Regions from separate parts of the Blautia sp. HCN-20427 genome, predicted to be linked through region 1. Evidence: a T-box and tRNA genes for the amino acid it is inferred to sense, from the RefSeq annotation. Region 1 holds a T-box; the other holds one or more tRNA genes.
What was found. A T-box is a leader RNA that pairs with one kind of tRNA and senses whether it is charged. The one in region 1 lies ahead of leuS (leucine--tRNA ligase), so its partner is inferred to be a tRNA-Leu.
Positions count from the first base shown of each region.

Region 2: it encodes a tRNA-Leu, which carries the amino acid that the T-box ahead of leuS (leucine--tRNA ligase) is inferred to sense. The anticodon was not compared.

Region 1 is NZ_JBBKBX010000017.1:154-7,821, forward strand. It holds partial or broken gene WKT17_RS10935 (hypothetical protein) at 1-53, opposite strand, end outside; gene leuS (leucine--tRNA ligase) at 238-2,652, opposite strand; T-box leader at 2,697-2,950, opposite strand; gene WKT17_RS10945 (CvpA family protein) at 3,015-4,670, opposite strand; gene WKT17_RS10950 (elongation factor G) at 4,885-6,972, opposite strand; gene WKT17_RS10955 (prephenate dehydrogenase/arogenate dehydrogenase family protein) at 7,165-7,668, shown strand, end outside.
Region 2 is NZ_JBBKBX010000014.1:53,809-61,476, forward strand. It holds gene WKT17_RS09920 (hypothetical protein) at 1-199, opposite strand, end outside; gene WKT17_RS09925 (DUF975 family protein) at 232-936, opposite strand; tRNA gene WKT17_RS09930 (tRNA-Arg) at 1,165-1,238, shown strand; gene WKT17_RS09935 (ABC-ATPase domain-containing protein) at 1,313-3,004, shown strand; gene WKT17_RS09940 (DegV family protein) at 3,093-3,995, opposite strand; gene WKT17_RS09945 (TetR/AcrR family transcriptional regulator) at 4,129-4,680, shown strand; tRNA gene WKT17_RS09950 (tRNA-Tyr) at 4,743-4,824, shown strand; tRNA gene WKT17_RS09955 (tRNA-Leu) at 4,849-4,935, shown strand; gene WKT17_RS09960 (helix-turn-helix transcriptional regulator) at 4,994-5,737, opposite strand; gene WKT17_RS09965 (glycoside hydrolase family 13 protein) at 5,880-7,668, opposite strand, start outside.

The DNA.
Region 1 (7,668 bases):
AAGAAGCCAATGGTTTCCACAATTACCAGAATAGATATCGCCATCAAGAACATATAAAATCCTCCCTATCTCCCCCCTTGCAAGATAATTTTACCATTCTCTATATTTTTTACCAGTTAAATGTATGTAAAAGATTTTCGGCGCAAATAATGTTTCCACTACCTACGCCATTTCTCATCTTGTCTTGAAATATTTACCCTTTTACAACGCCTTTTCTTTGTAAGAATTTCTTCTCAATTATTTCTGCACAATATTAATTATCTTCTTAGGAACATAAATTTCCTTCACTATATTTCCGGTCAGCTTATCTGCAATCGCCTCTTTTCCTGCTGCAATCGCCTCTTCCTTTGTAGTCTCTGCGCTGATACAAACTACGGCTTTTGTCTTGCCGTTAATCTGTACCGGAACTTCGATTTCATCGTCCTTCATTGCTTCTGCGTCTGCCTTTGGCCACTGGGTGTGGAATACAGAATCCTCATGACCGTATTCCTGCCACAGTTCTTCTGCAATGTGCGGTGCAAACGGCGCCAAAAGCTGAACAAAAGTTTCAATGGTTGCTTTATCGATACCGCCTGTCTTCTTCGCCATATCAATCAGTTTGTTGTTATATTCCATGAATCCGGAAATAACGGTGTTCAGACTGAAGCTTTCCAGACGCTGAGTAATGTCAAATACCAGCTTGTGACGAAGTTTTACCATTTCTTTTGTCTCTGCTACAGCCGCTTCTTTGCTGTCCATAGCCAGTTTCCAGAAACGGTTCAGGAAACGGTAAACACCGTCAATTCCCCGGTCATCCCACTCTGCGTCTAATTCCGGCGGTCCCACAAAGAGTTCGTAAAGTCTCAAGGAATCGCAGCCGTAATCTCTTACCAAATCATCCGGAGAAACTACATTTCCTTTGGATTTACTCATCTTGATACCATTCTTTCCGGTAATCATACCCTGGTTGAACAGTTTCTGGAACGGTTCATCAAAGTCTACCACACCGATGTCATGCAGGAACTTGGTATAGAAACGGGAATACAGAAGATGCAGTACCGCATGCTCTACTCCACCGATATACATATCTACCGGAAGATATTTATCTGCTTTTTCCTTGGATACCAGCGCTTCGTCATTTTTGCTGTCCACATAGCGCAGGAAATACCAGGAAGATCCAGCCCACTGAGGCATGGTGTTGGTTTCTCTTTTTGCCGGAGCGCCGCAGCACGGACAAGTGGTGTTCACCCAGTCTTCAATGCCTGCCAGCGGAGATTCTCCTGTACCTGTTGGTTCGTAAGATTCTACCTCCGGCAGAGTCAGTGGAAGCTGGTCTTCCGGAACGGGTACATTACCACAGTTCGGACAATGGATAATCGGAATGGGCTCGCCCCAGTAACGCTGACGGGAGAATACCCAGTCACGAAGTTTGTAGTTGACCGTCTTGCGTCCAATGCCCATTTTTTCAATCATCACAGGCGCTTCTTTTTTCAGCACTGCGGATTCCATGCCATTCCATTCACCGGAGTTAATCATAGTTCCAGAAGCCTCGGTATACGCTTCTGTCATATTTTCAATTTCTTTTCCGTCTTTGGCAATAACCTGGATAACCGGAATGTTGAATTTGGTTGCAAATTCAAAGTCACGGTCATCATGAGCCGGTACACACATAATCGCGCCGGTACCGTAATCAGCCAGTACATAATCCGACAGCCAGATAGGCATTTTTGCTCCATTTAAAGGATTGACTGCATAGCTTCCTGTAAACACACCTGTTTTCTCTTTATCCTGCAGACGGTCTACATTGGATTTCATGGAAGCGTCGTAAATGTATTTTTCTACGGCTTCTCTTGTCTCATCCGTAGCCAGTTCCTTCGCCATAGCGTGTTCCGGTGCCAGTACCATAAAGGTTGCGCCGTGAAGGGTATCCGGTCTTGTGGTGTAAACAGTGATTTTTTCTTCTCTTCCTTCTACCGGGAAGTCTACTTCTGCACCATAGGATTTTCCAATCCATTCGGCCTGCATTTTCTTTACTTTTTCCGGCCAGTCCAGTTTGTCCAGGTCATCTAAAAGACGGTCTGCATATTTGGTAATTCTCAGCATCCACTGACGCAGGTTTTTCTTGGTAACTTCAGAACCACAGCGTTCACATTTGCCGTTTACCACTTCCTCGTTGGCCAAACCTGTCTTACAGGAAGGACACCAGTTAATTGGGAATTCCTTTTCATAAGCCAGGCCTTCTTTAAACATTTTTACAAAAATCCACTGCGTCCATTTATAGAAAGCAGGGTCTGTAGTATTGACTTCTCTGTCCCAGTCATAAATAGCAGCAATGTCGTTAATCTGTCTTTTAATGTTTGCAATATTGTCTGCCGTAGATTTCGCCGGGTGGACTCCCATTTTAATGGCATAGTTTTCTGCCGGAAGACCGAAAGCATCCCAACCCATAGGGTGAATCAGGTAATATCCCTGCATCATTTTGAAGCGGCTCCACACGTCAGAGATTACATATCCTCTCCAGTGTCCTACATGAAGTCCGTTTCCTGACGGATATGGAAACATATCCAGACAATAATATTTTGGTTTGTTTCCGTCCTCTACGTTGACTGGGTGTTCCTCCCAGTTTTTACGCCATTTCTGTTCAATCGCCTTATAATTATAAGGTACTGCCATAATTTCTTCCTCCTTCACATCAAAAAATGCCCTTCCGTCTCCTCTTTAGAGACGAAAGGGCTAATATTCCGTGGTACCACTCTAATTCGCAGACTCTTTTGCGTCTGCGCACTCCTTTTTCTGTAACGGGAAATCCCGCCCGTATCTACTTGTGACTGTTTGGGTCTGTTCAATCCGGGAACTCCGAGGCGAGTTGGGAATCCTGCATACCTGCCTTGCACCACCCGGCAGCTCTCTTTCTCTTCGTTTTCCACGTTTCTATGCGGTGTTTCTTAATACTCCTCTTCAACGCTTTTCCTTATAAAGCTATTACACATTTTACCCAGTGATTGCCCTTTTGTCAACCCCTGCACGCCTTTTTTCTACTCCTGTTCCTCTTCTCCCATGGAAACAACGGAGCACACCGTATTTCCGGGCAGGAAACTAAGGCTTAGGGTATCTCCCGGATTATAAGCAATCACCTCCGGAAACTCGGTAACCGGAATATCAAAAATCAGCGTGCCTTCCAGTTTCTGAGCCCCTTCCTCTGGAGGAGTAAGGACCAAATCCGTATCATCAAAGGTCACATAAAAGTGTGAATTTCCGTCAAGAACAGCCTGGGCAATTTTTTCAATCTTTCCGGTAACTTTATATGCCTCCTCTGTCTTTCCCTTTGTACTTTCACCACCGTCTGCTTCCAGCAGTTTTTCATAATTTTTTTCACACTCTTCCACCGTATCTCCAATGGCCACCGTCTGATATTTCTGAACATTCACCATGGCATACTTTTTCACCAGGCCCGCTCCATCCTTTAAGGCTATAAAGTACGTCGGCTGGTCGGAAATGTTCAGAAGAAGCGGAAAAGCCGCCTCATATTTCAGGTTCTGCACCTGTCCTTCCGCAGAGTCCATGGCAGAACGCTCCTGAGCGCCGTCACACACATAATACCGGGTTTCCATCGTTCTCTGATTCATCAGCACAAAACCTACATTGGACTTGTCACCGCTGACCGAGGTCACGCCTGTGTACACCCACACATCATCCTCTAAGGCCAGGTAGTTAAATCCGTCTGTGGTTTTCAGACATCCCTTCTGTCCCAGAATGCTGTTAAAAAATCCGTTTTTCAGCATACCGTGGTAATTATACAGTTCCAGAAGAAGGTCCGAAGGATAGGCCCGGTCCACCCACTGAGGGCAGTCCTCGATTTTGTATTCTGTCGTTTCTCCTGTCTGAGCATTACACAGTATGACTTTTCCAATAGTCTGACCGCCGAAAAGCCCAATATTAAATTTTTTCACCGGACAAATCCAGTAAGGTGTACCATCGTCATCAATCTCAAAACTCAACTGGTCAAACATATAAGTGGGATACTGGAATCTCAGATGACGGTAAATATTTCGGTTAAAGTATTCCGATTCCGAATATTTAATGGGCTTATCCAGCTTTACCAGTTCCGTATCCTGGGTTGCCATATCAATGCGGATATAAGCTGGAATCCCCTCTTTCTGATTTGTCAGCCATTTAATTCCGTTGGCGTAAACCAAAGGGGAGACACGATAAGGCTGTCCCTGGTAATTAATCTGGGAATACAGACTGCTCACCTCAAACTGTGACACCATGTCCACCATACTTCCCATTTTTCTGTTTCCCAGAAGTTCTGCCGACTCCTTATCCAAAAGGGGAATCTGGTCATAACTGATTTCTTTAATATCTTCTGCAAAATCCCGTTCTTCGGGTGTTACCAGCTTTTGGTATTTCTTTGCATTGATAATAGGGGATGACAAAAGAGCCCCTGCCCCATATACCACTGCAATAGCCAGAATCACAAAGATTCCTCCCTTTAGCACCTTGTTGGTCCGCAGTTCCTGCACACTGGAAATCCGCTTTTTGAATCCATACAGCACCAGCACTGCCACAACCAGGGCTCCCAGAAAGAACCAGAAACCGCTTTCGTGAATGTTGACTGCCGGCAAGGTGACATAGTAATACAAAAATGCCAGAACCAGAAGCGTCAAACCTGCTGCAATTTTCTTTTTCATAGTTTTACCATACCTTTCCAAGCAGATTTTTCTGCTTTGTTCCTCATTGTAGCATGCCTGGCACACAGTTTCAACAATCCGGGGGCAAGTTCCTATAAAGGTTACATAAAGATGACCGAATTTTACAAGACTCTCCTTTAGAAAGCGTTCACGTCAAACGGGACTGCCTCAGCAGCCCCGTTTTTACAATATCACTTCTGTTTTTTGTTGTTTTCTATTCCTCTTCTGCCTTTGCGCGGGCTTCAATTTCTCTTTCCTGAATATCAGAAGGCGCCTGTTCATAGCGGGCAAATTCATAGGAGAATAATCCGCTTCCGCCTGTCATGGAACGCAGGTCTGTGGAGTATCCGTAAATGGACAGCATAGGAACGTCTGCTTCTACAATGGTATTGCCCTTATGTGCAGGGTCTGGATTCATGCCGAGCACACGGCCTCTTCTCTTGTTTAAATCCCCCATCACATCACCAGTGAATTTATCCGGTACACTGACTTTCATAGAAACAATAGGTTCCAGAAGAATGGGAGACGCTTCCATAAATCCTTTCTTAAATGCCTGAATGGCAGCAGTCTTAAATGCCATTTCGGAAGAGTCTACCGGGTGGTAAGAACCATCATACAGCGTAGCTTTCACACCCACTACCGGATATGCAGCAACCGGGCCTCTTAACACAGATTCCTGAATACCTTTTTCCACTGCTGGGAAGTAGTTCTTGGGAACTGCGCCGCCAACAACAGTCTGTTCAAATACATACGGTGTTTCCAAATCACCGGAAGGTTCAAAAGTCATTTTCACATGACCGTACTGACCGTGACCGCCGGACTGTTTTTTATACTTGTATTCTACATCTGCTTTTTTACGGATGGTTTCTTTGAAAGGAACCCTGGGCTCAGAAAGCACAATGTCTACTTTGTAACGTTCTTTCAGCTTGCTGACTACAATATCCAGGTGCTGCTCGCCGATACCGTACAGCAGGGACTGATGATTCTGGGAATCGTTTACTGCTTTCAAAGTCAAATCTTCCTGCATCATCTTGGACAGCGCCTGAGACACCTTATCCTCATCACCTTTGTTTACGGTTTTATAGCGTTTATAAGTATAAGGAACGGAAAGTTCTGTTTTTCCGTAAAGGATAGGGGTATTTTTTACTGCCAGAGTATCTCCGGTTGCCACTGTATTTAATTTGGCAATGGCTCCGATATCACCTGCATGCAGTTCCGGCACTTCTATGGATTTGGAACCTTCCAATACATACAGCTTATTCAGTTTCTCTTCCGTTTCTTTTCCCGTATTGTACAGCGTGTCATCACCCTTGATAACACCGGAGCAGACTTTGATAAGCGAATATTTACCCAGGAAGGGGTCTACAATGGTTTTAAATACATAGGCAGATTTTGCCTTTGTAAAGTCATAATTTGCCTGATAAATTTCGTTTGTCTTTGTGTTCATACCGGCACAGGCTTTCTGATCCGGACTTGGGAAATAGCCGCAGATGTCATCTAACAGATTGGCTACACCCTGAATGTTTATGGCAGAACCCATACACACCGGAACAATGCTGCCGTCTGAAATGTTTGTTTTTAAGGCAGCGGAAACTTCAGCTACGGAGAAGGCTTCTCCTGCAAAATAACGGTCCATAAATTCTTCACTGATTTCTGCTACGGATTCCATCAGCGTTTCGTGGTATTTCTCCAGATATTCCTCCAGATATTCCGGTACCGGGCATTCCTTCTTCTGCCCTCTTTCAATGTATCTGCGGCCTGCCTGTTTCACGATGTTGACATAGCCCACAAATTTGCCGTCCTCACGGATAGGCATGTGAAGAGGTGCGATTTTCTTACCGTAAAGTTCAGTCAAATCTTCTACCACCTGACGGTAACTGACATCATCCATATCCATCTCTGTCACAAAGAACATTCTGGGAAGATTGTATTTCTCACACAATTCCCATGCTTTCTGGGTTCCCACCTGAATGCCGCTCTTTCCGGAAACCACAATAATTGCAGCATCGGCTGCTGCCACCGCTTCTTCCACTTCCCCCACAAAGTCGAAGTATCCCGGTGTATCCAATACATTAATCTTTACTTTTCCCCATTCAATGGGAACTACAGATGTCGTAATAGAGAATTTTCTCTTTATCTCCTCTTTATCATAATCACTGACGGTGTTTCCATCTGTCACTTTCCCCAAGCGGCTTGTAATACCTGATAAATAAGCCATTGCCTCTGCCAGACTTGTTTTTCCGGCACCCCCATGGCCGAGCAGGACCACATTTCTAATTCTGTCGGTTCTAAAAACGTCCATATGTAATACCTCCCAAATTTATTATGTGTATATTTTACTAAAAATCTTTCAAAGTTTCAAGTATTTTATTCAAATTAAACAAGTTATTTTGTTTTTTCGCTTTAACGCGCGAAATCATTGACTTTTTCTCTCACCTGTCATAAAATGATACTGTTTGACAGGATATTTATAAGATAGAAGGAGTTAAAATACATGGAAACCACAACCATTGGTTTTATCGGTCTGGGGCTTATCGGCGGCTCCATTGCCAAAGCAATACGAAAATTTCACCCGGAATATCAGATTCTGGCTTATAATCGTACAAAAGATGTGCTGGAGGACGCAGTCTTTGACGGCATTGTAGATATTGCCTGCACGGAACATGACACCCGCTTTGCCCTCTGTGACTATATCTTCCTCTGTGCTACAGTGGACTACAATCTGGAGTGCCTCCCCTGGCTGAAGCAGACCATTCGCCCGGGATGTATTCTCACAGATGTGGGCAGTGTAAAAGGAGAAATTCACAAAAAAATTACAGCGCTTGAAATGGCGGGAAATTTCATTGGCGGACATCCCATGGCAGGAAGTGAGAAAACGGGATATGAACATTCCACGGACCATCTTATTGAAAATGCCTACTATATACTCACCCCTTCCGAAGAAGTGGGACTGGACAAAATCGGCAGATACACCGAACTGGTTTCCTCTATCGGCTCT
Region 2 (7,668 bases), on a different contig from region 1:
CTGCCAACTGAGAACTGTTGGTCTCCTCCTGCCGTAAAAGCGCCTCCAGTTCCTGGATTCTCGCCTGATAACCTGCGGCCTCCTCTTCCCTCTCTTTTTTCATGCGGAAAATTTCCTCATTTGTATTTTCCACATATTCAATCACATCATCTTTTTTGTAGCCTCCTACAGAGCTACGAAAATTCACTTCCTGTTCCATGTCGTTCTCCCCTTTATCCTTCATTCTCTAAATTATAAATTCTCCCCCTGCATTCCCTGTCCATCACCCGGATTCTTCCTTTGCAGCCATGCATTTCGCAATACTGCATAAAGTTCTGCTTCCGTTGCATAGTAATACGGAATAGACCAGAAAATCCCCACAATTCCGCAAGTGAAAACCGCCAGCAAATCCCATCCGATAAAAGAAAGGTGCAGCACAAAAGCATCAAATTTCTGATTCATCATCAACTGTCTGGAAATCGCAAAGGCGTCTGCCTGGTCAATATCCGGCTGCTCTGCCAGAATGTAGGGAACCATCATATATTCATAGGTCTTGATAATTCCCGGAATGATAAACAGCAGCGTCCAGAGAACAATCTTCAGACCCATGAGAAACATCACCCATACCACATTTCCGTAATGGCCTCCCTGGAAACCAAACAAAACCTTTGACACCGGAGCGTTATAATCCCTGTTTTCTACAAAGAAACGGCAGCCGCCCACCATGAAAACATTCAACACCAGAATTTCCACCAGCAGGGCAATCAAACCGATACTGATTACTACACCCCATTCGATATAATATTGGTCTGTCTGCCTCTTCTGTACTATACTTACAGCCCCTGAAAGCAGCGACAAAATCACACCTGCAAGAACACATGAGCCATAATTTCTCCGAAAGACTTCTTTTGCGCTTGTTTTCAACTGCACCCTGCTCCAATTCGGTCCATATTCCATGCTCGCTCCTCCTTCTCCCATTTTCTCACCTTAAATGCACTTACAAATTTGCCTTAATGTCAGAAAATTTCTGCTTTCTACTTTTTTATTATTATAGTACTACAGATTCTATAAAATTTCCACAATATTTGCCTCGAAAAAAAATAAATATTTTTCGAAAAAAGTGTTGACATTTCATTATTCTTCCCTTATAATAATTTTTGTTGCTGAGGAAAACAGTTAACAAATGTGCGTTTAGCTCAGCTGGATAGAGCGTTTGGCTACGGACCAAAAGGTCGGGGGTTCGAATCCTCTAACGCACGTAAAACCTTATGTCTTAGGACATAAGGTTTTTTTGTTATACAGCAGAGTATTCTACCGCGAAAGGAGTTTTTATATGTTTACTTCGTCTCAGTTAAAGCAGCAGCTTTCGTCTATCAACCGAAAAAGCTATCCTGCTTACAAAACCCTGAAGGGTGTTTATGATTTCAGAGATTATCAGCTTTCCATTGACCATGTGCAGGGCGATCCATTCGCTTCCCCTTCCCACATCAGTATCCGCATTCCCCAAAGCCGCGCCGGATTTCCGGACTTCTGCTTTGCCTCTGCAGAAACCCGCACTGCTCTCCAGGATTATCTTCTCCGCAAGTTCGAGGAGCAAATTGCCGGCTATAGCTTTAAAGCCAAAGGCTCGGGAAAAAGCGGTCTGATTTCCACCACCCACTGCGGACAGGAAATCTTAGACCGCACAGCCTGCCAGATTTCCCAAAAAGAACTGGTTGTCCGCTTTACAGTAGGTTTTCCTGCCAATGGAAGAACCATCAACGCCTTTGAACTGGAAAAAATCTTCTTTGAGTTTCTTCCGGTATGTGTACAGAAATCCCTGTATTACAAAAATCTGAACAAAAAAGCCGTAGAAGAAGTAATTTTTCTGGCAGAAGACCAGAGTTTTATCCGCAAGGAACTGACAAAACAGAATCTTGTGGCCTTTGTTGCCAACGGGGCCGTGCTCCCGAGACAAAGCGGCGTTTCTCAGAAACCCATGAAAAACAGCGTTCCCTTTGTCTCCCCCCTCTCTCTGCAGGTAGAAATGCACCTTCCCCATAAGGGAACTCTGGCAGGTATGGGGATTCCCAAAGGTATTACGCTCATTGCCGGAGGCGGATACCACGGGAAATCCACTTTGCTGGACGCCCTGGAAACAGGAGTCTACAATCACATTGCCGGAGATGGCAGAGAGTACGTTATCACTGATGACACAGCTCTGAAACTTCGTTCTGAAGACGGACGGTTTATCAAAGATGTGGACATTTCCCTTTTTATCAACGACCTGCCGAACAAAAAGGACACCCACTGCTTCTCCACCTTAGATGCCAGCGGCAGCACCTCCCAGGCGGCAGGTATTGTGGAAGGCATGGAAGCCGGTACAAAACTGCTGCTTCTGGATGAGGATACCTCTGCCACCAACTTTATGGTACGGGATACCTTTATGCAGCAGGTTATCAGCCGGGAAAAAGAGCCTATTACGCCGTTTCTGGAACGGGCCCGGGATTTATACGGAGAATGCGGTATCTCCACCATTCTGGTGGCCGGAAGTTCCGGGGCTTTCTTCCACATTGCGGATACCATTATCCAGATGGACAGCTACCAGGTTTTGGACATCACCAAAAAAGTCAAAGACCTGTGTGCAGACTATCCTCTTCCTCCTGCTTCCGTCCCGGTCTTTTCCATGCCGGATTTCAAAAGAGTAATGACTGCCCCTGCAGTCAAAAGAGATTCTTATAAAGAGTTGAAGCTGAAAACACATGGAAGGGATTCCTTTTCTATAGGAAAAGAAACGGTAGATTTGCGCTATATCGAGCAGCTTGCAGATTCTGAACAGACTGCTGCACTGGCACAACTGCTGAAATACGCCAGAGAACATCTCATTGACAACAAGAAAACCGTTTCCCAGGTTATCCGCCTTTTGGAGGACAAACTGGAGAAAGAAGGTCTGGCAGGAATTTGCAGCAGTTCCTATACCCCCTGCGGACTGGCCATGCCCAGACGGCAGGAAATCTTCTCCTGCTTTAACCGGTATCGGAGATAACCTTCCAATAGATGAAGCTCACAAAGAAAGCAGGCAAAAAGTGGTGGTTTCAGCACAACCTTTTGCCTGCTCAAAAAATATTTCTGACTCAATTTTCCCTCTTACATTTCTTTAAAATCCCCACGCCCAGCGGATACGGCCCCGTATGTACGCCAATGGTGGCTCCAATCTGTATTTCTTCCCAGGACTCCATTTTGCAGCCGTGTTCCCAAAGGGCTGATTTCAGTTCGTCCTTAAATATCTGGTATTCCTCAACAGCCAGCCCCTCCCCGGTTATCAGATTATAGTCCTCCAGGGAAATTTTGTTGCTTTCCACATAGGCAAGAAATTTTTCTATAATTTTATGCAGAGATTTTTTCCTCCCTCTGCAAAGCTCTGTAGAACCCAGTTCTGCATCACAGAAGTGGAGAATAGGCTTAATATTCAGCATACTTCCCGCCAGACATGCCGCTTTTCCGATTCTGCCGCCATGCTCCAGATATTTCAGGTCTTTTGTCGTAAAAAAGATATGCCCTGTACTACGGATTTCCTTTAATTTCTCTAAGGCCTCGTCCAACTCCGCCTCTGCATTTCTAAGACCCACGGCCTCCTTTACCAAAAGTCCCTGAAGTCCGGTCACAAGCTGGGAATCCAATATCTCAATTCTGGCTTCCGGAAATTCCTCTTCCAACTCTGCTTTTGCATTGATTGCCGCCTGCATAGAACCGCTGAATGTCTGCGTCAGACAAATGCACAGCACAGGAAGTCCCTGCTCTGCAAACGGGCGGAAAACCTCCATATAATCTTGCACAGAAGGCATGGAGGTTTTAGGATAGCAGTCCGGATTATCGGCCATCTTCTGATAAAAATCTGTAATCTTTGCTTCTTTTCCTTCTTTCAAATAATGCTCCCCGTCAAAGGATACATAAAAAGGCACAATTGAGACCTTTTCTTCTTCTGTATAACGCTCCACCAAATCACAGGAGCTGTCGCTGACAATTCCAAATTTCATTTTCTCCAGCCTTTCTTGCTTTCTTCGCAAATTTTTGTTATTCTTTCTATAAGATAATGTTACGATTGTAACACTAAATCTCTTCTAAAACAACATGCAGCCTTTAAACTGTTACAAAAAGGAGTTTTTGTTCATGAAAACCACATCTGCCTCGAAGGAATTTACCAAAAACTGCATTATGGACGCACTGCTCCAGCTTATGCAGACCCAGGATTACAACTCTATCAGCATTACAGACCTGACCAGCCGCGCCGGGGTATCCCGCATGTCCTACTATCGCCATTACAAATGCAAGGACGACATCCTCATGGACTACATGTACCGTATTGTCAAAGAATATGCCGAGGAACTGCAGGGTCCTTCCTTTCTCTCTGATTTTCAAAGTTATGAACATATCCTATACAGCCTCAAATATCTGCAGAAATACAAGGACTATGTCCTCTGTCTGAAAAAAGCCAATCGAGCTGAGATTCTGCTGAAAGGACTGGATTTATACATGATTTCCGTTACCGCCGCCCAGCAAAGCACCTCTTTGGACAAATACCGGCTTTATTACTATTCCGGCGCACTCTATAACCTTTTTATGCATTGGATAGAAGACGGTATGGAAGAAAGGCCGGAAACCATTGCCTCCCTTGTTTATGACCAGGTGAAAAACCACCGCTTTCCTGACAAAAAATCTTAAAAAATACTTGCATTTTCATTGATGTGTGATATAATTTGAAATGGTCAAAGACAATATGACATGGGCGATTTCCCGAGTGGCCAAAGGGGACAGACTGTAAATCTGCTGGCAACGCCTTCGGTGGTTCGAATCCACCATCGCCCATTGTGTTTCAAAAAGACACAAAATGCCGCAGTGGCGGAACAGGCAGACGCACAGGACTTAAAATCCTGCGGGACTTATACTCCCGTACCAGTTCGATTCTGGTCTGCGGCACTTTGATGATGTGCTTCAAAATCCTGTACAAAGTTGTACATCCTGTCATGGAAACGTACTACTGCTTCCCATAAAAATCTTCGTACAATTCATTTCCTTTTTCAATGATTTCACTCATTTTTTCTTCTGAAACACCCAGTTCCTCTCCCAACTTCTTCGCATCCGCAAAATCACTTTCTGTAAATCCGGATGTGCTTCCTACTACTTTATTATCTTTTTTTGTAATGGCCGAAGCAGAAAACTCATGACTGTCTCTCCACATAATTTCCACATAAGTATCTTCAAGTTCCATATCGCAATACAAATTGCTCAGATGAAAGTTCAAAGTAAAATCCAACAGTCCTGGCATAGATTGATTGGGAACACTATACACCACTCCATCCGCATAATTCATAGAATAGTATCCGTCTCTGTTTTTATAGAAGTCATTTTCCTGTAACTGTTCCGCGAAATTCCCCTCCAATTTACTTTTTGTATGGAAATACACGCATGAATAAATCACAAAACTTCCAACCAGCAATGCAAAAGCACTCGCTATTATCGTCAGCGCCTTTGCATATTTTCTGGTACTCTTTACTTCGCTATCAAATGTTTTTACCATAACCAAATCCTCCTTCAATAAAATATCCAAGGAAATGTGAAAACTATCACTAATCTTTACTATGGTTTCCAAATCCGGATAACTTTTTGAATTCTCCCAATTCGAGATGGTCTGCCTTGAGACGTGAAGCATCTCTGCAAAACTTTCCTGGGACAGATGTGCCTCCTTTCTTATTTTTTGAATATTCTTTCCAAGTGTCATGATAGTTCGCCTCCCTTTACGGAAATTCTATTGAAGAAAATGAATCGTGTCTATCAAAGGCCTTTTACATTGCAAAAATTCCTGTGCAAATATTCTTTGCAGCCCCTGATTTCAAAGGTTTTTCGTCCTATTTTCCAATTTTCTACTCCAGCACACACTTCACCAGGATAGCCCCATGTGCCGGCACCTCGAGATGCAGCACACCGGCCCTGCACTCGTGAATTTTTTTCACCGGACTGTACCCAAAGTCTCCGGTTACCATAAGCTGTCGGAATTTCACCGTTCTGGTTCTCGGAATCCCCAACTCCCATACGGTCAGTTCCACCATTTTCGTCTCACTGGTGTTATTCAGCGTAACCACCATTTTTTCCTTTTCTGTAAATCTTCCGTAGCTTAACTGCTGATAATCATTTGCCAGAAACCGCAGGGATCCTGTAATCAATTCCCGGTTTTCCTTGTGAATCTTTATCATTTCTTTGTGATAAGCAATCAGTTCCTTATCCTCCCGGCCCCAGGGATACGTTCTCCTGTTATCCGGGTCTGTAAAGCCGCACAAGCCCGCCTCGTCGCCGTAATAAATGGTGGGTGCTCCCGGCCAGGTCATCTGGATGGCAACTGCTTCCCGGAAAACCGCTTTATTCACGCCTGTTTCCGCCGCCTCACTTCCCAGAGTTCCCACGCGTCCTACTTTAAAGTTAGTTCTGGTCAGAAATCTGGAATGGTCATGATTGGAAAGCTCATTCATAGCGGTCATGAGAGACGGCCCATAGAAGCTGGCCATATGATACTTCATTGCCCCGATAAAGCTGTCACTGTTTCCATACATGCCCTCATTGTATTCGTCGCTGTGCTTCTCCATTCCGGTGAGGAACCAGGTCACCGGCTCCATAAAGGCGTCATAATTCATGACGGTATCCCACTGGTCTCCTTCCAGCCAGGGCCTTGCATCTCCGTAATGCTCTGCCAGAATAATGGCATTGGGATTTGCTTCCTTTACATTTTTTCGGAAATCCCGCCAGAACTGATGATTGTACGCGTCACTGTGTCCCAAATCAGCCGCCACATCCAGACGCCAGCCGTCTGCATTATAAGGCGGGGAAACCCATTTTCTTCCTATATGCATAATGTAATCATACAATTCCTTTGATTCCTCATAATTCAGCTTAGGCAGGGTAGCATGTCCCCACCACCCGTCGTAATCCTGATTATAAGGCCAGCCATTGGGATTGTTGAAGCGGAAAAAGGAGCGGTACGGGCTGTCCGCGGACACATAGGCCCCCTTTTCATACCCCTGCTGGTTTTCGTAAATCCGCTCTCTGTCCAGCCACTTATTAAAGGAACCACAGTGATTGAACACACCGTCTAAAATTACCTTCATTCCTCTTTTATGAATTTCTTCCACCACTTCTGCGAAGAAGGCATTGCTGGCTTCCAGATTATCCTTTCCGGTCACACGGCAGATATAACGGGAAGCATGGGAATTGTCCTTATCCCAGTCTGCCAGCACCTCACCTCCATCATGGACAATTTTCCCATAATGAGGGTCAATGTAGTCATAATCCTGAATGTCATATTTGTGATTGGAGGGGGATACAAACAGCGGGTTGAAATAAATAACCTCCACGCCCAAATCCTGGAGATAGTCCAGTTTATCCATGACCCCCTGCAAATCCCCTCCATAAAAGTCCCTGACGTCCATAGCCTGGGGCGGACGGTTCCAGTCTTCTATCTTCTGTACTTTTTCATTAATATAACAATACTCTCCGGTTACCACATCATTGGACGGGTCGCCGTTACAGAACCGGTCTGTAAAAATCTGATACATGACGGCTCCCTTGGCCCAGTCCGGCGTTTGAAATCCCGGCACAATCCCGAAGGAATAATGCTCATCTATCTCCCTGGTAATCCCTGCCTGGTTATAATAGCAGTGG